3 regions of the Pseudomonas koreensis genome follow, and region 2 is predicted to be linked to each of the others. Evidence: riboswitches for the same ligand, from Rfam matches in the RefSeq annotation. Region 2 holds a riboswitch; each other region holds the start of a gene.
The links. A riboswitch is a leader RNA that binds a small molecule or an ion and turns the genes downstream of it on or off. The one in region 2 is predicted to bind cobalamin.
Positions count from the first base shown of each region.

Region 1: it holds a riboswitch for cobalamin, as region 2 does, so the genes downstream of both, J2Y90_RS17895 (CbtB domain-containing protein) here and cobO (cob(I)yrinic acid a,c-diamide adenosyltransferase) in region 2, are expected to answer to the same signal.
Region 3: it holds a riboswitch for cobalamin, as region 2 does, so the genes downstream of both, J2Y90_RS20745 (ABC transporter substrate-binding protein) here and cobO (cob(I)yrinic acid a,c-diamide adenosyltransferase) in region 2, are expected to answer to the same signal.

Region 1 covers NZ_JALJWP010000001.1:4,019,312-4,026,516, reverse strand. Annotated here, with positions in the region: cobalamin riboswitch at 732-951, shown strand; gene J2Y90_RS17895 (CbtB domain-containing protein) at 1,075-1,272, shown strand; gene J2Y90_RS17890 (CbtA family protein) at 1,284-1,985, shown strand; gene J2Y90_RS17885 (cobalamin biosynthesis protein) at 1,982-2,395, shown strand; gene cobM (precorrin-4 C(11)-methyltransferase) at 2,474-3,220, shown strand; gene nfuA (Fe-S biogenesis protein NfuA) at 3,338-3,922, opposite strand; gene J2Y90_RS17870 (fatty acid cis/trans isomerase) at 4,027-6,321, opposite strand; gene metH (methionine synthase) at 6,477-7,205, shown strand, end outside.
Region 2 covers NZ_JALJWP010000001.1:3,128,664-3,135,868, reverse strand. Annotated here, with positions in the region: gene J2Y90_RS14100 (cobyric acid synthase) at 15-1,466, opposite strand; gene cobD (threonine-phosphate decarboxylase CobD) at 1,463-2,455, opposite strand; gene cbiB (adenosylcobinamide-phosphate synthase CbiB) at 2,448-3,356, opposite strand; gene bluB (5,6-dimethylbenzimidazole synthase) at 3,353-4,003, opposite strand; gene J2Y90_RS14080 (cobyrinate a,c-diamide synthase) at 4,000-5,382, opposite strand; gene cobO (cob(I)yrinic acid a,c-diamide adenosyltransferase) at 5,379-5,990, opposite strand; cobalamin riboswitch at 6,074-6,302, opposite strand; gene J2Y90_RS14070 (hypothetical protein) at 6,464-7,048, shown strand; gene J2Y90_RS14065 (PQQ-dependent sugar dehydrogenase) at 7,115-7,205, shown strand, end outside.
Region 3 covers NZ_JALJWP010000001.1:4,717,318-4,724,522, forward strand. Annotated here, with positions in the region: gene map (type I methionyl aminopeptidase) at 1-540, opposite strand, end outside; gene J2Y90_RS20740 (ParD-like family protein) at 537-764, opposite strand; cobalamin riboswitch at 880-1,073, shown strand; gene J2Y90_RS20745 (ABC transporter substrate-binding protein) at 1,215-2,228, shown strand; gene J2Y90_RS20750 (FecCD family ABC transporter permease) at 2,225-3,241, shown strand; gene J2Y90_RS20755 (ABC transporter ATP-binding protein) at 3,238-4,002, shown strand; gene J2Y90_RS20760 (GNAT family N-acetyltransferase) at 3,941-4,492, opposite strand; gene metE (5-methyltetrahydropteroyltriglutamate--homocysteine S-methyltransferase) at 4,680-6,968, opposite strand.

The DNA of each region.
Region 1 (7,205 bases), 890 kb from region 2:
CTGGCGGTTTCGCTCTTACAGCGAGTCACCTTTTCCAAACGCCGAAAAGGTGACCCAAAAGGCTTTGCCCCGGCGTACGGCCCGCTCGCTGGGGCTCGGGGTACCTTCGTTACGGGACCGATCCGGGCGCAGCGGCTCCGGTTTGCTTCGCTGCACCTCCTTCCGCTGTGTACGACTGCGTCGTACGGTCGCTGCGCTCCCACGCCCGGATCAATCCCGTAACGAAGCCTGCCGAAGGGGCAAAAGATCAAGAGCCAAAGCAAAGCAAAAGCAAAAGCCAGATCAACAGCCCCTCACCCTAGCCCTCTCCCGGAGGGAGAGGGCTGGGGTGAGGGGCGAATCCAATACAAAACTCAAGCCAAGCGCACGCTCTTCACCACTCAACACAATGAGCGCAAGCTCGAGTAGCTTTTGATCTTGATCTCAGAGCCCGTCGGCAGGCTGAGTGGAGGGATTGATCCGGGCGTGGGAGCGCAGCGACCGTACGACGCAGTCGTACACAGCGAGTGTAGGTGCAGCGAAGCAAACCGGAGCCGCTGCGCCAGGATCGATCCCGCAGCGAAGGAACCCCGAGCCCCAGCGAGCGGGCCGAACGTCAGGGCGAAGCCTTTTTGGGTACTTTTTCGGCGTCTGGAAAAAGTGCCTCGCCGTAAGGGCGAAACCGTAATCAGCAACACCCGCAGCAACGGATCTGCCCCCCAAAATTGACTAAAAACCCAAACCCATGTTCTCCTGCCCCCCTTGTTACGGGTGCCCTTCACAGGGTGAAACGGGAAACCGGTGAATCATGTGCTTTACTCAAAAGCCATGTCAGTCCGGTGCTGCCCCCGCAACGGTAAGCGAGCGAAGCGTCAAAGCCACTGTGCCCAGGCATGGGAAGGTGACGCTTGCAGGTCGGCGACAAGCCAACCCCTCGCGAGCCCGGAGACCGGCCCGCAACACCCAGCGCGCATAAGCGTAGCTGACCACAAACAAACCCGCGGTGGGCGGGCGCTGTTCGAAATCCCTGCGTGCGCGGCTCGCAGGGATTTTCATGCGCTCTATTCACCCGCTGACATTTCAGAGGGAAGCGCTATGTCGATCATCAGCAATACCGTCAGTCACACTGACCACATCTCCAGCACCACGACCTTGGGCCAACGCGTGACTGCCGCCCTCTTCGCCTCGATCCTTGGTGCCAGCCTGGTCTGGTTCGCCGGTTTCTCGCACATCGAGGCAGTGCACAATGCCGCCCACGATACCCGCCACAGCGCCGCCTTCCCGTGCCACTGAGGCCTGCCGACATGATCAAGCGTATTGCGCAAACCGCAGGCTTCGCCGGCCTGCTGGCTGCCCTGCTACTCACACTCTTGCAGAGTTTCTGGGTTTCACCGCTGATTCTTCAGGCCGAAACCTTTGAGAATTCCGCACCAGTCGCCGAAGTTCACGAACACACCGCCGGTACCGCCGCCCACAGCCATGACGCTGAAGCGTGGGAGCCGGAAGATGGCTGGCAGCGCGTAGTCTCGACCACCGGTGGCAATCTGGTGGTGGCGGTCGGCTTCGCCTTGATGCTCGCAGGCCTTTACACCCTGCGTGCCCCAACGAAAACCTCGCAAGGGCTGCTCTGGGGGCTGGCCGGTTACGCCACGTTCGTCCTCGCCCCGACGCTGGGCCTGCCGCCTGAATTGCCGGGCACGGCGGCCGCCGATCTGACATCGCGGCAGATCTGGTGGATTGGCACCGCTGCTTCAACCGCTGTCGGTCTGGCATTGATCGCCTTCAGCCGTCACTGGCTGATGAAGATCCTCGGTGCGGCGATTCTCGCCGTGCCCCATGTGATCGGTGCGCCACAACCACAGGTGCATGCCATGCTCGCGCCCGAAGCATTGGAAACTCAATTCAAAATCGCTTCGCAGTTGACCAATGTCGCGTTCTGGCTGGCCTTGGGCCTGATCAGTGCGTGGTTGTTCCGCCGCAAGAGCGCAGGGCACGATCAGGCATGACCGATGACCGCGCAGCGCCGACCTTCGTGGTCGGCTTCGGCTGCCAGCGCGGCTGCCCGGCCAGCACGCTGCGCGCGTTACTCGATCAGGCCCTGCAGGCGCATCGCCTCGAACTTCGAGCGGTCAAGGCATTGGCCACTATCGATCTGAAGCGCGACGAACCGGGCCTGCTGGAACTGGCCACACAGCTGAACCTGCCCTTGCGGTATTTCAGCAGTGCCGAACTGGCCGTCTACCAGTCGCGCCTCAGCCATCATTCGCAGATCGCTTTCGAACGCACCGGTTGTTATGGCGTCGCCGAAAGCGCCGCATTGGCCGTGGCCGAGCAACTGATTCAGGCGCCGGCAAAATTGCTGATCTCCCGGCAAAAATATGCCCAGGCCACTCTGGCGTTGGCCGGCGCTGCATAAAATCCCGATAATCCCCGCCAGCGATCATGAGCACGCTTCATCTGCAGTGCGGCTGCGCTTCTTACCAAGGATTCAACGATGACCGTCTACTTCATCGGCGCCGGCCCCGGCGACCCGGAACTGATCACTGTCAAAGGCCTGCGCCTGATCCGCACCTGCCCGGTGATTATCTACGCCGGTTCGCTGGTGCCGGCAGCAGTGCTGGAAGGCCACCAAGCTGAAACCGTGGTCAATAGCGCTGAACTGCATCTGGAACAGATCATCGATGTGATCAAGACAGCCCATGCCAAAGGCCAGAATGTCGCGCGCGTGCATTCCGGCGATCCGGGTCTGTACGGAGCGATTGGCGAGCAGATCCGCTATTTGCGTGAGCTGAGCATTCCTTTCGAGATAATCCCTGGCGTCACTGCCACAGCCGCATGCGCAGCGCTGCTCGGTGCTGAACTCACCCTGCCAGACATCTCGCAAAGTGTGATTCTGACCCGTTATGCCGACAAGACCCCGATGCCCGCAGGCGAAGAACTCGCCAGCCTCGCGCAGCATCGCGCGACGATGGCGATCCATCTGGGGGTCAATCATCTGGAAAAGATACTGGTTGAACTGCTGCCGCATTACGGCGCGGATTGCCCGATCGCGGTGATTCACCGGGCGACGTGGCCGGACCAGGATTGGGTGGTGGGGACGCTGGCGGACATTGCCGGGAAGGTCGAGGCCAAGGGCTTTCGGCGCACGGCGCTGATTCTGGTCGGGCGGGTGCTGGGCAGCGAGGTGTTCAGCGAGTCATCGCTGTATCGCGCCGGGCATGCGCATCTGTATCGACCGTGAGTGGAACGCGGAGCGTCCCGGGCTGCGTACCCACGCAGAGCGTGGGCACGATCAAAAATGTTGCCCATAAAAAACGGCGCTCACGGGGCGCCGTTTTTCATGTTCGCAGTGAACACCTTAGTAGTAGGCGTTTTCTTTCTGCGTGTGGTCGGTCACGTCGCGGACGCCTTTGAGCTCCGGGATACGCTCGAGCAAGGTGCGCTCGATGCCTTCCTTTAGCGTGACGTCCGCCTGGCCGCAGCCTTGGCAACCGCCGCCGAATTGCAGAACGGCGATGCCGTCTTCAACCACATCGATCAGGCTGACCTGGCCGCCGTGGCTGGCCAGCCCCGGGTTGATCTCGGTTTGCAGGTAGTAATTGATGCGCTCGTTGACCGGGCTGTCGGCATTGACCATCGGCACTTTGGCGTTGGGCGCCTTGATGGTCAACTGACCACCCATGCGATCGGTAGCGTAGTCGACAACGGCATCATCGAGAAACGCTTCGCTGAACGAATCGATGTACGCGGTGAAGCTCTTCAGCCCCAGCGCCGTATCTTCGGGTTTTTCTTCCCCCGGCTTGCAGTAGGCAATGCAGGTTTCGGCGTACTGGGTGCCAGGCTGGGTGATAAAGACGCGGATGCCGATGCCCGGGGTGTTCTGCTTGGAAAGCAGATCGGCCAGGTAATCATGGGCGGCGTCGGTAATAGTAATGGCGGTCATGGAAACTCCTCGCAGGCTTGGGCGCAGTTTACGCCAATCGGCGCGGCTGACAAAGTCCTAGTATTTTTGTCGGGAAAGAATCTCGGGCACACGCCTGCGAATACTCAAAGATTCTCGTACCGATTCATATCCAGCACGCCCTCTTCCTCCGGTTCGGTTTCGTGGATGTACTGACTCAGATCGTGGAAATACAACCAGAACTGCGGATGACTGCGGCGAATGCCCCAGCGTTCGACGATGTTCTCGAAGCGATTGGCGTCTTTGGCGTTTTCCATGGCATCGACAAACGCCGGAACCTGCTCGGCCGGCACATTGAACATGAAGTTCGGATAGCTGGTGAGTACGCCCGGATAGATGGTGAGGGTGTCGAGCCCCGGCTGATAACGATGCGATTCACCGAGCAAAAACGCCACGTTGCTATGGGCGCGGTTGCGCAGCACGCTGTAGACCTCGCGCTTGCCGCTGGCGGTTTCGACGCGCAGCAAGGTCGCTTCGGGCATTTGCTCGATGACTTTCAGCCCGGCTGCCGGACGCGAGGCCAGACGACTCAAGGCCTGCTCGGCGTTCTGCAACGCCGGATCGATGTTCGGCCGCGAGCAATAAGCGCCGTCACAGCGATTGATCGGATCCGGCCGCGCATTCAGATCGCCGTAGCGCGTCAACAACTGGAAGGCGAAATCACGTTTCGGATCTTTTTCCTCGAGTTTCAGCGCAGTCGGTTTATCGTCGTCGATCGCCTCGTAATCGAGCCACATCTTGAACTGGCCGCCGTCCTGGTACCAATCGTTGAGGTAATCCTCGCGTGAGTCGGCGGGCATCAGGCGCAGGAAGTTCTGCTCTGCGCCGTTGCGGATCAGGTCGAAATACAAACGGGTCTGCGCCTGATGGGAGACGTTGCCGAACACGTCGAAGTTGACCGCGAGCTGGTAATAGGTGCGCTCCAGCAGCGGATAGTCGAACAGCCACATCGTCTGTGGCACCTCACCGATCAAACCCTTGGTAACCGAGGCGCTGTCAAAGTGGCGGAAGATGCTCAGCAAGGCGTTGTCGTTGCCGGCCCACAGGGTCGACCAGCTCGGTGCCGGCAGATCGGCGTAGCTGTCGCGGCGCAGGGCTTCGTATTCGTTGCGCTTGTCGCGATAGTCGCGCCACAGGCTCAGCACGCTGCCGACATCGTCGTTCTGCCCGGGCATCGCCAGCAGCGGCGTGGCTTGGCCGCGGTAGTTCGGATCGGTGATATAGAGGTCATGTTCCGGCGCCTGGAACAGCGCCCAGAAGTTGTCGCGGATCACGTCGGTCGCGATCTGCCCGCGGCACACCGGCCCGCGAATGAAAGTACGGACGAAGTATTCGGCGTTATCGAGCATGAACTGATAGCGCGCTTGCGCCGGAATGGCCTCGAAAGTGGCAAATGGATTGGCGCGGCTCTGTGGCCCGTAGCCCGGCAGCGCGTTGACCTGCCAGTTACCGTTGTAGAACAGGCTTTTGATCCGGGCCATTTTCGCCGCGCTCAGCGGATAAGTGATGTGCGTCTTGTGCACGATCACTCCCTGCACCGGCCACAAGCGGTAATACACCTGCGTGCCCGGGTCGTCGTTGGGGCGGCGAGTGGCGATCAGATCGATCGGCTGCCCACTCGGCGTACGCGAACGCACCCACTGGAAATAATGCCCCGGCTCGCCGCCCTTGAAGTAGATGTGGGCCAGATACCAGTGTTCGAACAGCCAGCGCCCGACCAGACTTTGCCGCGCGCCGGGGGCGTTAAGCAGGTTTTCCCACTGCGCGATCTGCAGCGCCTCTTGCGCACTCGGTGCCAGGCTCTGCTCGTCAATCGGCGCGCCAGACGCCAGCCAGCGCTGCAGGGTCTGATATTGCTGATCGGTCAGGCCGGTAACGGCCAGCGGCATGCCCTCTTTCGGGTGCGCTCCGGCGTAAGCGTCAAATTCGCCAGGCATCGGACACAGGTTGCTGCGGTTGAGCCCCAGGACAATGTCTTCGGGAAGCTTGGCGTTCGGCGTCAGCGGTGTCTTGTGGCCCAGTTCGAGCATGCGCGCCATCAGCGCGGCCTGACTGCCCTGGGCGTCGAGCACCGAGTAGAAATCCTTCTGCTGCCACGCACGTTTGCCGAACGCGTCGTAAAACAAACGCGTAGTCGGCGCGGCCCGGGTGCGTTCGCCGTCATACACCGGCATCTTGCTCGCGCCACGGCCGGCGCCTTCGCCACTGCCCAGATTGAGCTGGCACGCCGAGTCGTAGCAGGCATGGCAGGCCACGCATTTCTCGGTGAAGATCGGTTGGATATCCCGGCTGTAGGAGATAGAAGAAGAAACAGCGGGATCTTGCGCCGCGACGCTCCCGCTCAGGACCAGCAACAATAAACTGATGACGCGGTACGGCATGCTGCTGATCCCGATGGTAAAAAAAGGCTGCGATTCTACCGTTATGACGCTCGTACCAACATGAGCGATATTCATGCAAAAGCGGCACATGCTCTAAAAGCGCACAGGTTTGCTATGATCCCGCTCCTTCGTAATGGTCTTTTCGAGTAGTCCACATGTCCGATCGCAGCGTCCGCCTTCAAGCTCTCAAGCAAGCCCTCAAAGAGCGCATCCTGATTCTCGACGGCGGGATGGGCACAATGATCCAGAGCTACAAGCTCGAAGAGCAGGATTATCGCGGCAAGCGCTTCGCGGACTGGCCGAGTGACGTCAAGGGCAACAACGACCTGCTGGTGATCACCCGTCCGGACGTGATCGGCGGTATCGAAAAAGCCTATCTGGACGCCGGCGCCGACATTCTCGAAACCAACACCTTCAACGCCACGCGCATTTCCATGGCCGATTACGGCATGGAAGAGCTGGCCTACGAGTTAAACGTAGAAGGCGCACGTCTGGCGCGCAAGATTGCCGACGCCAAGACCGCCGAAAACCCGGCCAAGCCGCGCTTCGTGGCCGGCGTGCTCGGCCCGACCAGCCGCACCTGCTCGCTGTCGCCCGACGTCAACAACCCCGGCTACCGCAACGTCACCTTCGATGAGTTGGTGGAAAACTACACCGAAGCCACCAAGGGCCTGATCGAGGGCGGCGCCGACCTGATCCTGATCGAAACCATTTTCGACACCCTCAACGCCAAAGCGGCGATCTTCGCCGTACAAGGTGTGTTCGAAGAACTGCACATCGAACTGCCGATCATGATTTCCGGCACGATCACCGACGCCTCCGGCCGTACCTTGTCCGGCCAGACCACCGAAGCGTTCTGGAACTCGGTGGCCCACGCCAAGCCG
Region 2 (7,205 bases):
CCAGTCCAGACAGCTCAAATCCCACAGAGCTGACGCAACAGCCCGGTATCCAGATGCTTTTCCACCAGATCCGCCAGCCGCTCGATATCGCGCTCGCGCAAGCCGTGGTAGTCGACTTCTTGCACGTCACTCAAGCCGGCCCAGCGCAGCAACGCCGCACTCGCCTCAGGCGATTCGAACAAGCCATGCAGATAGGTGCCGAACACCTGGCCATCGGCACTTTGCGCACCATCACAACGTCCGTCGTCCAGATGCACCGCCGGGTTTTCCAGCGCCGCCCCGGTAGTCACACCAGCATGGATTTCATAACCGCTGACGTCGGCGTTTTCCAGCGCCAGCCGCCCGCGCACGTTGCGCAGTTGCTTCTCGGCTTCGAGCTGGGTTTCGAACGCCAGCAGACCCAGACCGGCGCTGGAGCCGACAACGCCTTCAAGGCCGAGCGGGTCGTGCACCTGCTCACCGAGCATCTGCAGACCGCCGCAAATCCCCAGCACCTTGCCGCCGTAGCGCAGATGCCGATTGATCGCTGCGTCCCAGCCGTTGGCGCGCAGATAAGCCAGATCACTGCGCACGCTTTTCGAGCCCGGCAGGATGATCAGGTCGGCGGCCGGAATCGCCTGCCCCGGGCCGACGAATTGCAGGTCGACCTGCGGATGCAGACGCAGCGGGTCGAAGTCGGTGTGATTACTGATGCGCGGCAGCACCGGCACCACTACCTTCAAGACCTGCTCGGCCTTGTCGGTCTGGCGTTGGTCGATGCCGTCTTCAGCCTCAAGGTGCAGATCCATCACGTAGGGCAACACGCCGACCACCGGTTTGCCGGTGCGCTGTTCGAGCCAGTCGAGGCCCGGTTGCAGCAAGGCGATGTCGCCGCGAAAGCGGTTGATGATGAAGCCTTTGACCCGCGCCTGTTCGCTTGGCGACAGCAACTCCAGCGTGCCCACCAGATGCGCAAACACGCCACCGCGATTGATGTCGGCGATCAGCAGCACCGGGCAATCCACCGCTTCGGCAAAGCCCATGTTGGCAATATCGCCGGCGCGCAGGTTGATCTCGGCTGGCGAACCGGCGCCTTCGACCATCACCAGCGGATACGCCGCGCTGAGCCGCGCATGGGAAGCGAGCACCGCTTGCATCGCGATGGCTTTGTAATCGTGATAGGCAACGGCGTTCATCGTCGTCACGGCGCGGCCATGAATGATCACTTGTGCGCCGGTGTCGCTGTTGGGCTTGAGCAGCACCGGATTCATGTCGGTGTGCGGTTCGAGACCGGCGGCTTGCGCCTGCACCGCCTGCGCCCGGCCGATCTCGCCGCCGTCAGCCGTCACCGCGCTGTTGAGCGCCATGTTCTGCGGCTTGAACGGCACCACCGCCACGCCCTGGCGAGTGGCCCACCGACACAGCGCCGTCACCAGGGTGCTTTTGCCGGCGTCGGACGTGGTGCCTTGCACCATCAGAGTGGTCATGGTTTTTCCTTGGCGAAAGCTTGCAAAGCCTGTTCGAGGCGCAGTTCTTGCGCGGCATCGGCAGGCAGGCCGAAGCGCACACTGCTGTTGTGCGTGAAGAGGCGCAGGAGGATGCCGCGTCGGGCGAGGAATTCGTGCAGCGCTTCGGCGCGCTCGGTGATCAGCCACTGAAACAGCGCGCAGCCGCCCTGCGGTGCAAAACCGCAACGGGTCAACAGCGCTGCCAGCCGTTCACTCGCTTCGTCACTGCGAATCCGCTGCCGGGTATGGCCCTCGGTGTCTTGCAGGCACGCCGTACCGAGTACCCGCGTCGGCCCGCTCACCGCCCACGGCCCGACCTGTTCGGCGAGCAGTTTGAGCAACTTGCGTTCGGCCAGAACGAAACCGAGGCGCACCCCGGCCAGACCGAAAAACTTGCCGAACGAACGCAACACCACCAGCCCCACCTGATGCGCATACGGCGCGAGGCTCAGTTGCGGTGTGTTGTCCATGAACGCTTCGTCGACCACCAGCCAGCCACCGCGTTGCGCCAGCCGCGCATGCCAGTCGAGCAGGCGCGCCGGGGTCAGGCTCAGGCCGGTCGGGTTGTTCGGGTTGACCACCACCAGCACATCGAGGCTGTCGAGAAAGAACTCGACCTCCTGCTCAAGCACTTCACGGACGATGTAACCGCTGCGCCGCCACGCCTCGGCATGTTCGGCATAGCAAGGCGACAACACGCCGACCTTGCCGGCCCGGCGCAAACGCGGCAGCAGCTGGATGGCCATTTGCGAACCAGCCACCGGCAACACCTGCGCGGCGCCGTAGTAATCGCAGGCGGCCTGTTCCAGACCGTCGTCGGTTTCCGGAAGGCGCGCCCAAGCGCGCAGCGGAATTTCCGGAATCGGGAACGGCCACGGCGCGAGGCCGCTGGACAAGTCCAGCCAGTCAGCCTCGGCAATCCCGTAATCGAGTGCCGCCTTGCGCAGCCGGCCACCGTGCTCAAGCATAAAATTCCGCCCCCAGGCAAAGCATCAGCAGCCACAACCATACGCCGCGCTGGACCAATTGCCAGCCACGGTCGATGGAATCGGCATCGGCCGGCGCACCTTCGCCCAGTTGCGGGCGCTCATGCAGTTCGCCGTGATAGATCGCCGGGCCACCCAATTCGACGCCCAGCGCACCGGCACCGGCCGCCATCACCGGGCCGGCGTTGGGGCTGTCCCACTGCGGCGCCTGGGTGCGCCAGCACTTGAGCGCGAGCCGGGTTTTGCCGAGCAGCGCGTAGGTCAATGCCACCAGACGCGCAGGAATGTAGTTCAACACGTCGTCGATTTTCGCCGCTGCCCAGCCGAAACGTTCGAAGCGTTCGTTGCGATACCCCCACATCGCATCGAGGGTATTGCTCAAGCGATACAGAACGACGCCCGGTGCGCCGGCGACGACAAACCAGAACAGCGCAGCGAACACCGCATCGCTGCCGTTTTCCAGCACCGACTCAGTGGCCGCACGGGCTACGGCAGTGCTGTCGAGCTCATCGGTCTGGCGGCTGACCAGATAGCCGACGCGCTTGCGCGCCTCGTCCAGATCATCGGCGCGTAACGCCGCCGCGACCGGCGCGACATGCTCGCCGAGGCTGCGCATGCCGAGGGCGCAATACAACGCGAGAATCTCGACGATCCAGCCCACGTAGGGCGCCCAGGAAAATGCCGTGGCGAGCAAGGTCAGCGGCAGCACCGCGAGCACCCAAGCGGTCACACCATGGCTGCGCCAGCCACGACCGCCGGCGTTGAAGCGTTGCTCGATGCGCCCGGCAAAATTGCCGAATGCCACCAGCGGATGCCAGCGTTTCGGTTCACCGAGCAGCGCATCCAGCGCTACCGCAGCGACACTCAGCAACGCCACACTCATTGACTCACTCCCCAATAATTTTCATACAGCAACTCGTTCAGCGGCCGCGCTTGCGCCCAGCCTTCGAGCACCAGCATCGGCGCCGGATAGAATTCCTTGACCGGCCCCAGACACAGCACCGCCAGCGGCTTGGCACCGGCCGGCAACTTGAGTAAGTCCGCCAGGGCCTGCGGCTCGAACAGCGAGACCCAGCCCATGCCCAGGCCTTCGGCACGGGACGCCAGCCACAGATTCTGGATCGCGCAGGACAACGAGGCCATGTCCATTTCCGGCAACGTGCGCCGACCGAAGATGTGTTTTTCGCGATCGTCCATCAGCGCCGCGACCAGCACTTCGGCGCAATCGTTGATGCCTTCGACCTTGAGCTGCATGAACTCATCGCTGCGCTCGCCGAGGGCTTCGGCGGTGCGGATGCGTTCTGCTTCCACCAGATCGCGGATCTGCCCGCGCAGAGCGCGATCGCTGATACGGATGAAGCGCCAGGGCTGCATCAGGCCGACGCTTGGGGCTTGGTGGGCGGCTTCCAAGAGTCGACGCAGCAGATCCGGTTCAACGGTGCCGCCGGTGAAGTGGCGCATGTCGCGGCGTTCGGCGATGGCCTTGTAGACCGCAGCGCGTTCGGCTTCGGAGAATGTGTTGTCGGTCATGGCCCTTTCGCGAGCAAGCTCGCTCCCACAGGGTTCAGGTGATCCATTGTAGGAGTGAGCCTGCTCGCGATAGCGGTTTCAAAGTTCGGCGCAAACAGCGCAGCGACAGCCACCGGATTCGACGGAAAATAAAAGTGCACATAAGAAGCCGTCATCCGCCCCTCACGATAAACCGCCTCGGCGCCACGCCCGCCATTCGGGCTCAAGCCCCGGGCAATCGGCGCCAGCTCAGTGGTGGTCAGCGAATGATGATAGGTATGCCCACGCAAAGCCCCCTCCGGCAATTCAACCGCCTGCAACGCCAGCGCCGCGAGACGCTTCTGCATCACCGCATCGCCCTTGAGCAAACCGACCAGTTCAGCGCGGGTGCCTTCGACATCAGTCAGCGAATCGAGCAGATAAAGCATCCCGCCACATTCAGCGAGCAACGGCTTGCCCGCCGCATGGTGCGCGCGGATCGCTGCAAGCATTGAGGTGTTTTGCGCCAGCGCGACGTGGTGCAACTCCGGATAACCGCCCGGCAGATACAGGCTGTCCGCCTCGGGCAATTGCGTGTCGCGGATCGGCGAGAAGAACTGCAGCTCGGCCCCCATCGCCCGCAGCAGATCGAGGCTGGCGCCATAGGTGAAGGCGAACGCTTCATCGCGGGCGACGGCGATGCGCACACCTTTTAATAGAGGCTCGGCGGCGATGACATCAGGCGCGGCGAATTCAACGGCTGGTGGCAGCGCGACTTGGCAACTGCTGGCGAGGGCATCGGCGGCCGCGTCGAGACGCAGATCCAGATCATTCAATTCGCTGGCCTGGACCAGACCGAGGTGGCGGCTCGGCAATTCGATGCCGGTCTCGCGGGACAGTGCGCCGTACCAGCGCAAACCTTCGGTGAGGCTGCCTTCGAGCAATTGCGCATGGCGCAAGGTGCCGACGCGATTGGCCAGCACGCCGGCGAACGGCAAGTCCGGCTGATACTTCGCCAGGCCCAGCGCCAAAGCGCCGAAGGTCTGCGCCATGGCAGTGCCGTCGATCACGCCGAGCACCGGCACGCCGAAGTGGCGCGCCAGATCAGCACTGGACGGCGTGCCGTCGAACAGGCCCATCACGCCCTCGATCAGAATCAGATCGGCCTCGCCGGCGGCTTCCCACAACAGCCGGCGACTTTCCTGCTCGCCGACCATCCACATGTCCAGTTGATACACCGGCGCACCGCTGGCGCGCTCGAGAATCATCGGGTCGAGAAAGTCCGGGCCGCATTTGAACACGCGCACCTTGCGCCCCTGATTGCGATGCAAACGGGCGAGCGCAGCGGTGACGGTGGTCTTGCCCTGGCCGGAGGCCGGCGCGGCGATGAGCACCGCCGGGCAGTGACGTGGTTGCTTCAAAGTTCGACGCCTTTCTGCGCTTTGATCCCGGCCTGGAAAGCGTGCTTGAGCATGCCCATTTCGGTAACCGTGTCGCCCATCTCGATCATTTCCGGCTTGGCGCCGCGACCGGTGACGACCACATGTTGCATCGGCGGGCGCGCCTGCAAATCGCTGAGCACCTGATCGAGATCGAGGTAGCCGTGCTTGAGGGCGATGTTCAACTCGTCGAGCACCACCAGTCCGATCGCCGGGTCACGCAACAATTCGCGGGAGACTTCCCAGGCCGCGGTCGCAGCCGCGATGTCGCGCTGGCGATCCTGGGTTTCCCAGGTGAAGCCTTCACCCATGACGTGGAAACGCACCTGCTCGGGGAAGCGGCGAAAGAACAATTCCTCGCCGGTGCTGTTGCGGCCCTTGATGAACTGCACCACACCGCACTGCATGCCGTGGCCCATGGCACGGGCGAGCATGCCGAACGCCGAACTGCTCTTGCCTTTGCCATTGCCGGTCAGCACCAGCACCAGGCCGCACTCGTCGGGTGAATTGGCGATGCGTTCGTCGATCACGGCTTTCTTGCGCTGCATGCGCGCCAGATGGCGCTCGTCGCGCTCGGGGGAATCAGTCATGGGGGGAGCTCTCCGTTGAGGCTGGATAACGGCGGGCAGGCACAAGAATAGACGGCAAAAAGCCTGGCATCGCCCACCGTGATGCCGCTGAGATGGATCAGGCCGGTCTCCGGGCTCATGAGCGGCATCTGCCGGACTGCGCGCCTTCCCGCTTCTTTCGAGGCAGTGGCTCAAGGCGCAGTCTTCACTCATTTACCGTTGCGGGGGCAGCGCCGGGATCGTCGTGGCTTCGCTTGAAGTCCACCCTCACCGGCTTCCCTGTTTCACTCTGTCGACACTGGGTCACAGAGCACCTGAAACAAGCGGCGAAGGTTAGAGGGTTGGGGATGGAGCGTCAATTAAACAGGCGTCTCGAGCGCGAATAAGTGCCGCTGATTAATTATCCAGCGGCAACCTTGTGCCAAACTGTGACAAGTGATATCAAAGAGCCATGTTTTCTCGAAACATCTACAACAACAATAAGGATGACGACGATGCAAGGCATGATCATCAGCAATCCCCGCCTGGAATTCCTGCGCCCGGTGCTGGAACGCTGGTTTGACTGTATCGATCGCTACAACAGCGTGCGCGGCGACAACGACACGCCTTACTGGCACGACGAAGAAGCCAATCTCGGCCTGCTCTCGGCAGCGGCGTGGATGGCTGAAATGGTGACGTTGAGCGACACGGCTACACGCAAACAGAACGAAGAAGGCGAACGCAACGCCCGCGCCAATCTGCTGATTGCCGGTAGCGAAGACCGCGCGTTCATTCAGGCCACGCAACGCTGGCCACGGGTCAACAACCTCAACCTGAGCCAGGCCTTGCTCGACATCACCCTTGATGCCAAGCGCATCAGCTACGCCAGCGATCTCAAGCTCGGCTGCCTGTTCATTGCCCCGCAAAAAGTCCAGCACAGCGCCAGTCCCGAAGAGCTGCAGGATATGGTCGATGACCTGCAAAAAGAGCACACCTGCGCGATGGCCTGGTATTTCCCCTACGCCTATCGCAAATTGCGCAGCGACGCGGGCAACTATCATCCAGGCATCGCCGTACTGTTCAAGGAAGCCCGCAGTTGAGCAGTTGAACCATCGGGCCTGCGCCCTCCTCTATGATTAGGAATGCATTCATAGGGAAGATCAGCAATGCGCAAGGCCCAACTCGCTCTCATCATCGCCGTCGCTGGCGGGCTCGCCGCCTGCGGTGAAACCTCCAGCCTGCAAGTCTCCGACGGCA
Region 3 (7,205 bases), 1.6 Mb from region 2:
ATCGTGATAGACCTTGCCGATGCCGTGACCGCAATACTCGCGGACCACGCTGAAGCCCTCCGCCTCCGCCAGGCGCTGGATCGCATGGCCGATATCGCCCAGCGTCGCGCCCGGTTTGACTGCGCGAATGCCTGCGCACATGGCCTCGTAGGTGGTCTTGATCAGGTGCTGCGCTTCGGCGGTCGCCTCACCCACCACGTACATGCGGCTGGTATCACCGAACCAGCCGTCCTTGATCACGGCGATGTCGAGGTTGACGATATCGCCGTCCTTCAACGGCGTGCCCGACGGAATCCCGTGACACACCACATCGTTGACCGATGCACAGACGGTTTTCGGGAAGCCGTGATAACCGACGTTGGCCGGCACGGCTTTCTGCACGTTGACGATGTAGTCGTTGCACAACCGGTCGAGCTCATCGGTGGTCACGCCGGCCTTCACATGCGGCACCAGCATTGCCAGCACTTCGGCAGCCAGTTTGCCGGCGGTGCGGGATTTTTCGATGTCGGCCGGGGTGTTGATCCTGATCTGGTTTCTCATGCGCTGACGGCTTCCTGGGTCAGTTGATGCAGATCCAGTCCGCCGTTCTGTTCGGCGCGGATCAGCAGGCGGCAAATGGCGCTGTGGTCGAGGTTGGGGTGCAGCTCGGCGAGCATGCCGATGCGCATCCAGTGCTCGGCCTGCGCGTTGATCGAGCGACTCAGTGCATTGCTGGAGATGCGCAGATTCTCGTGCATGTCCTCTGAAATCTTTACGATGCCCATATATGAATCCAATACGATATGTATATGGTTCGTATACTAGCCAAACATTGCCCAAGATTGCAAACGCTCCGGCATGAAAACACGGCAGATTCGGCTCCCCTTCACCGGCCTGATCGACTAACATGCCCGCGCCGGTTTCCACACGGAATTAACAGGGAATCCGAAATGCTTGCACAGCATCAATCGGAACTGCCCCCGCAACTGTAGGTGCCGAGCCTGCTCCTCGACTGCCACTGGGTGAACCCCGGGAAGGCCGGAGCATGGCGATGACGCATCAGTCAGGAGACCTGCCGGCACAGTGACTGACTAACCGGCGGGGTGTCCGGGAAGGACATCGTGCCGTGCGCATTTTCCCCGTGCCGGCCTTGCGCAATTTCCACGACCGCGCCCGAGGTGTGTTTCCAAACCGTACCCGCCCGCTCCCGTACGGTTCCCTCTGGAGACTGCCCCATGCTGCTGCCCCGCGTTGCCACCCTGCTCACCGGTCTGAGCCTTTGCGCCCTCGCGCAAGCGGCGCCGACCGCGTATCCGCTCACCGTGGAAAACTGCGGCAGCAGCCTGACCTTTCAACACGCACCCACTCGCACGGTAACTATCGGCCAGGCCGGCACCGAGATGCTCTACGCCTTGGGTCTGGGCAATAAGGTCGTCGGCACTTCGCTGTGGTTCAACGACGTGCTGGGCACATACAAAGCGCAAAACAATACGATCGAGCGCCTCGCCGATAACGAACCGAGTTTCGAAGCGGTGATCGGCAAACGCCCGGAGCTGGTTGCCGTCGAGCTGGAATGGATGGTCGGCCCGCAAGGCGCGGTCGGCACCCGCGAGCAGTTCCATGAACTGAAGGTTCCGACCTACCTGCTGCCCTCCGATTGCGAAGCCAAGGATAACCTCGTCGGTGCGGACGGCACGCGCCTGGCGCCGTTTCGCATCGACAGCATCTACAAAGGCGTAAGCCAACTGGCGGCGATTTTCGACGTGCAGGCGCGTGGCGAACAGCTCAATGAGCAGCTCAAGGCCAGCCTCGCGCAATCGATTGCCACCGCGAAAAACCAGCAGCGCAAAGACGTCAGCGCCCTGGTGTGGTTCTCCAGCGCCGAGATGGACATCGAGCCGTTCGTGGCCGGGCACAAAGGTGTTCCCGATTTCATGCTCAGTACCCTCGGGGTGCGCAACGTCGTCGAGTCGGATGAAGAATGGCCGACCGTTGGTTGGGAAACCATCGCCAAGGCCAACCCGACGTTTCTGGTCATCGCGCGCATGGATCGCCGGCGTTTCCCGGCGGACGATTATCAGAAGAAACTCGCGTTCCTGCGCAGTGATCCGGTGACGCGCAACATGGACGCGGTCAAGCACAACCGCATCATCATCCTCGACGCCATGGCCATGCAGGCCAGCCTGCGCACCTTCGATGGCCTCGCACAATTGGCCAGCGCCATCAACGGCTACGACCTGTCGCAATGAGCAGACGCCTGATCCGTGCCCTGCTGGTTCTGTTGACGCTGTCGGCCGCGCTGATCGGCGGTGTGGCCATTGGCGAGACCTCGATCGAGCCGAGCGTAGTGTTGCAGGTACTGGCGAACAAGCTGTGGGGCGCCGGTTATGTGCTCGACCCGATCGACGAAGGCATCGTCTGGAATTATCGCCTGACCCGCGCGCTGGTCGCGGCAGCCTGCGGTGCCGGTCTGGCGACCTGTGGCGTAATCCTGCAGTCGCTGCTGCGCAATCCGTTGGCCGATCCGTATCTGCTGGGGATTTCCGCTGGCGCCTCGACCGGCGCGGTGATGGTCGCCCTGCTCGGCGTCGGCGCCGGAGCGATCTCGCTGTCGGCCGGTGCCTTTGCCGGTGCGGTGACTGCATTCGTACTGGTGATTCTGTTGGCGCGGGTCAGCGGCTCGGCCAGTGGCACCGGGCAGATCATTCTTGCCGGGATTGCCGGCTCGCAGTTGTTCAACGCCCTCACCGCTTTTCTGATCACCCGCTCGGCCAGCTCGGAACAGGCGCGCGGCATCATGTTCTGGCTGTTGGGCAATCTCGGTGGTGTGCGCTGGCCGTCGGTGTGGCTGGCGGTGCCGGTAGCGCTGCTGGGTCTGGTGGTGTGCCTGTGGCATCGCCGGGCGCTGGATGCGTTCACCTTTGGCGCGGATTCGGCGGCCTCTCTCGGCATTCCGGTACGCCGTGTGCAGATTCTGTTGATTGGCTGCGCCGCGCTGGTCACGGCGGTGATGGTGTCGATCGTCGGCTCGATCGGTTTTGTCGGCCTGGTGATTCCCCACGCCGCGCGGTTGTTGCTCGGCACAGCTCATGCGCGCCTGCTGCCGGCCAGTGCGCTGGGCGGTGCGGTGTTTCTGATTGCCGCCGATGTCCTGTCGCGCACTCTGATCAAGGGTCAGGTGATTCCGGTCGGCGTGATCACCGCGCTGGTCGGCGCACCGGTGTTCGCGCTGATTCTGGTGGGTCGGAGATCGGCGCGATGAACCCGGTTTTGAGTTGTGCTGGTGTGGGCTTCAAGGTGCGTGGTGCCGAGTTGCTCAATGATGTCAGTCTCGATGTGCAGCGCGGCGAAACCCTCGGTATCGTTGGCCCGAACGGCTCCGGCAAATCCACTTTGCTGAAACTGCTCGCCGGCCTGCGTGAACCGAGCACAGGCCAAGTGCAGCTCGACGGCCAAGCGCTTTGCAAATTGTCCCGGCGCAGCATCGCGCAAACGCTCGCCGTGGTTGAACAGCAGGCCGATACCGACGATGGCATCCGCGTGTTCGACGCCGTGGCGCTGGGGCGCACGCCGTGGTTGTCGGCGCTGCAACCGTGGTCGCCGGCCGATGACGCCATCGTCGAGCAAGCGCTGGTCGACGTCGACGCCGTGCACCTGCGCAACCGCCTCTGGCGCAGCCTCTCCGGCGGTGAACGCCAGCGCGTGCACATCGCCCGCGCCTTGGCGCAGCGGCCGCAGATTCTGCTGCTCGACGAGCCGGCCAACCACCTCGACATCCAGCATCAGTTGAGCATTCTGCAAGTGGTGCGCGCACTGCCGGTGACTACGCTGATCGCCCTGCACGACCTCAATCAGGCACTCAAGTGCGATCGCCTGGCGGTGCTGGAACGCGGGCGGCTGGTGGCATTGGGCGAGCCGCTGCAAGTGCTGACGCCGGAGCGCTTACAAACGACTTTCGGAGTCAGGGCGCACTATCTGACGGATCCGTTCGATGGTGCGCAGATATTGCGGTTTCACTCATGAACGATTGCATGTGCGTGGTCTGCCAGACCGGGTCCTTGTCGACCTGAACAATGGCAAAACCCTGGCGCTGCCAGAACTCGATGGCGCCCGGCAGAAACGGATGGGTGTGCAGGTAGATCAGCTCCACGCCGTTGGCTAGCGCGTGTTCCTTCAACGCCCGATACAGCGCACCAGCGAGTCCTGATCGGCGCTGCGAAGGCAGGACGAACAGGCGCACGACTTCCACCACTTTCAGGGTGGGATAGGCGAGTTCCGGAAAGCGTCGGTCGTAGGTCAAATAACCGATCGAGGCGACGATCTGCCCTGCATGACGAGCGATCAGAAAGCAGCCTGCGCCGCGCAGATACACCTCGGCGAAACGCGCCAGATCGTCAGGCGTGCCGGAGGCGCTGAGTTTGGGAAACAGCTCGGCGCGAGCCTTGAGAGTGAAATCGAGGATGGCCGGGATGTCGGCTTCAGAAGCGGCTTGAATGACTGGCTGCGGGTCCATGGGTGCGGGAGGTACCTGAGTTGTGGTGGGTCACGGTAACAATTGCAAGCCTGCCGTGCCATCCGGAATCACACCCCCCCTGTAGGAGTGAGCCTGCTCGCGATAGCGGTGGGTCAGTCGCTTATGTGTTGAATGACACTCCGCTATCGCGAGCAGGCTCACTCCTACAGGGGGACTGCGGTGGCTACTATGCCCACTCTTTGCGCAGCTGCCGCGCGGCTGTGACCATGTGCACCAACGCCGCTTCGGTTTCCGGCCAGGCACGGGTTTTCAGGCCGCAGTCCGGATTGACCCATAGACGCTCAGCCGGAATGCGCCGGGCAGCTTTGCGCAGCAGCCCGACCATCTCCGCCACATCGGGAATGCGTGGCGAGTGTATGTCGTAGACGCCCGGGCCGATGTCGTTGGGGTAGGCGAATGCTTCAAATGCCTCGAGCAGTTCCATGTCCGACCGAGAGGTTTCGATGGTGATGACATCGGCGTCCATCGCCGCGATCGACTCGATCACGTCGTTGAACTCGCTGTAGCACATGTGCGTATGGATCTGCGTCTCGTCGCGCACGCCGGAGGCGCACAGGCGGAACGCTTCGCTCGCCCAGTGCAGATATGCCTGCCACTGCGCCCGGCGCAACGGCAAGCCCTCACGGAACGCCGCTTCGTCGATCTGCACGATGTTGATTCCGGCGGCTTCCAGATCATTGACTTCATCACGGATCGCCAGCGCCAGTTGTCGTGCCTGGACCTCACGGCTGACGTCTTCGCGAGTGAACGACCACATGAGCATGGTCACCGGGCCGGTCAGCATGCCTTTCATGACCTTGTCGGTCAGGCTTTGGGCGTAGCGGATCCACTCGACCGTCATTGCTTGCGGGCGGCTCAGGTCGCCGAAAATCACCGCCGGCTTCACGCAACGCGAACCGTAGCTCTGCACCCAGCCGAAGCGGGTAAAAGCGTAGCCATCGAGTTGTTCGGCGAAGTACTCGACCATGTCGTTGCGCTCAGCCTCACCATGCACCAGCACATCCAGCCCGAGGCGCTCCTGAATTTCCACCGCGTGGCGGATTTCGCTGTGCATGGCGTCGGTGTAATCCGCCGCGCTGAGTTTGCCCTGCTTGTAGGCCTGACGCGCCAGACGAATCGCCGCCGTTTGCGGAAACGAACCAATGGTGGTGGTCGGGAACAGCGGCAGATCGAGCTTGCGCCGCTGTTTGGCAATGCGCTGGGCAAACGGCGATTGACGTTGCGCATCGTTGGCCGTGATCGCCGCTACCCGTGCTTGCACCGCCGGTTTGTGAATGCGCGGCGAGGCGGCGCGACTTGTCTGCACCCCACGGCTCTGCGCCAACGCGCGCAGCACCTGCGGCGCTTCCGGCTCGCTGACCGCCTGGGCGAGCACGGCGACCTCTTCGCACTTCTGCACGGCAAACGCCAGCCAGCTTTTCAGTTCGGCATCGAGTTGGTCTTCACGACTCAGGTCCACCGGGCTGTGCAGCAACGAGCAGGACGGCGCGATCCAAAGACGATCACCCAGACGCTCATGGGCATGCCGCAGCGTCGCCAGCGCGTTCTGCAGATCGCAGCGCCAGACGTTACGACCGTTGACCACACCGAGGGACAGCACTTTGTAGGCCGGCAGGCGATCCAGAATGGTCGGGTACTGATCCGGCGCGCGCACCAGATCGATGTGCAGGCCATCGACCGGCAGGTTCGCTGCCAGGCCGAGGTTTTCTTCCAGGCCACCGAAGTACGTGGCGAGCAGTTTTTTCAGCGGATCGCGCTGTATCTGGTTGTAGGCGCGCTCGAAGGCATTCTTCCATTCCTGCGGCAGATCGAGCACCAGGATCGGCTCATCGATCTGCACCCACTCCACGCCCAGTGCCGCCAGCCGCGCAAAGATCTGCCCGTACAGCGGCAGCAGGCGATCGAGCAAATCGAGCTTGTCGAAATCGGCGCCTTTGGTTTTGCCCAGCCACAGATAGGTCAACGGGCCAATGATCACCGGTTTGACGTTGTGCCCCAGCGCGCGGGCTTCTTCGGTTTCTTCAAACAACTGCTCCCAACCCAGCTGGAACTGTTGATCAGCGCTGAATTCCGGCACGAGGTAGTGATAGTTGGTGTCGAACCACTTGGTCATCTCCTGAGCGTGAGCGCCGCCGCAGCAAGCGGTGCTGACACCCCGGGCCATGCTGAACAGGGTCTGCAGCGTGGCTTTGCCGTCGTGCGGGCGGAAGCGCTCGGGGATCACGCCGAACATCAGCGAGTGGGTCAGCACCTGGTCGTACCAGGCGAAATCGCCGACCGGCAGCAAGTCTATGCCGGCGTTTTTCTGCAGATCCCAATGGGCCTTGCGCAGCTCACGCCCGACCTCACGCAGGCCCGCCTCGTTCAGTTCTCCTTTCCAGAATGCCTCTTGCGCTTTCTTCAGTTCGCGGTCGCGACCAATGCGCGGAAATCCAAGGGAATGGGCCAGTGCCATGAGAACAACTCCAGGTGCTTATTCGATGGCGGCCATTGTCGGGAACGAGGCTTGATGAAACAAACTCAATTTATTCTAGATCATCACAAGTTCTACTCATGCAAAATTCCGCGTGTAGGCGCCGCCGAAGGCTGCGATATTCGGGCTGCGGGACGCAGAGCGTCCCCGGCGGCATTCCCACGCAGAGCATGGGAACGATCATAACTGCCACGCCCAGATCAAGCTTTTGTCGCGGCG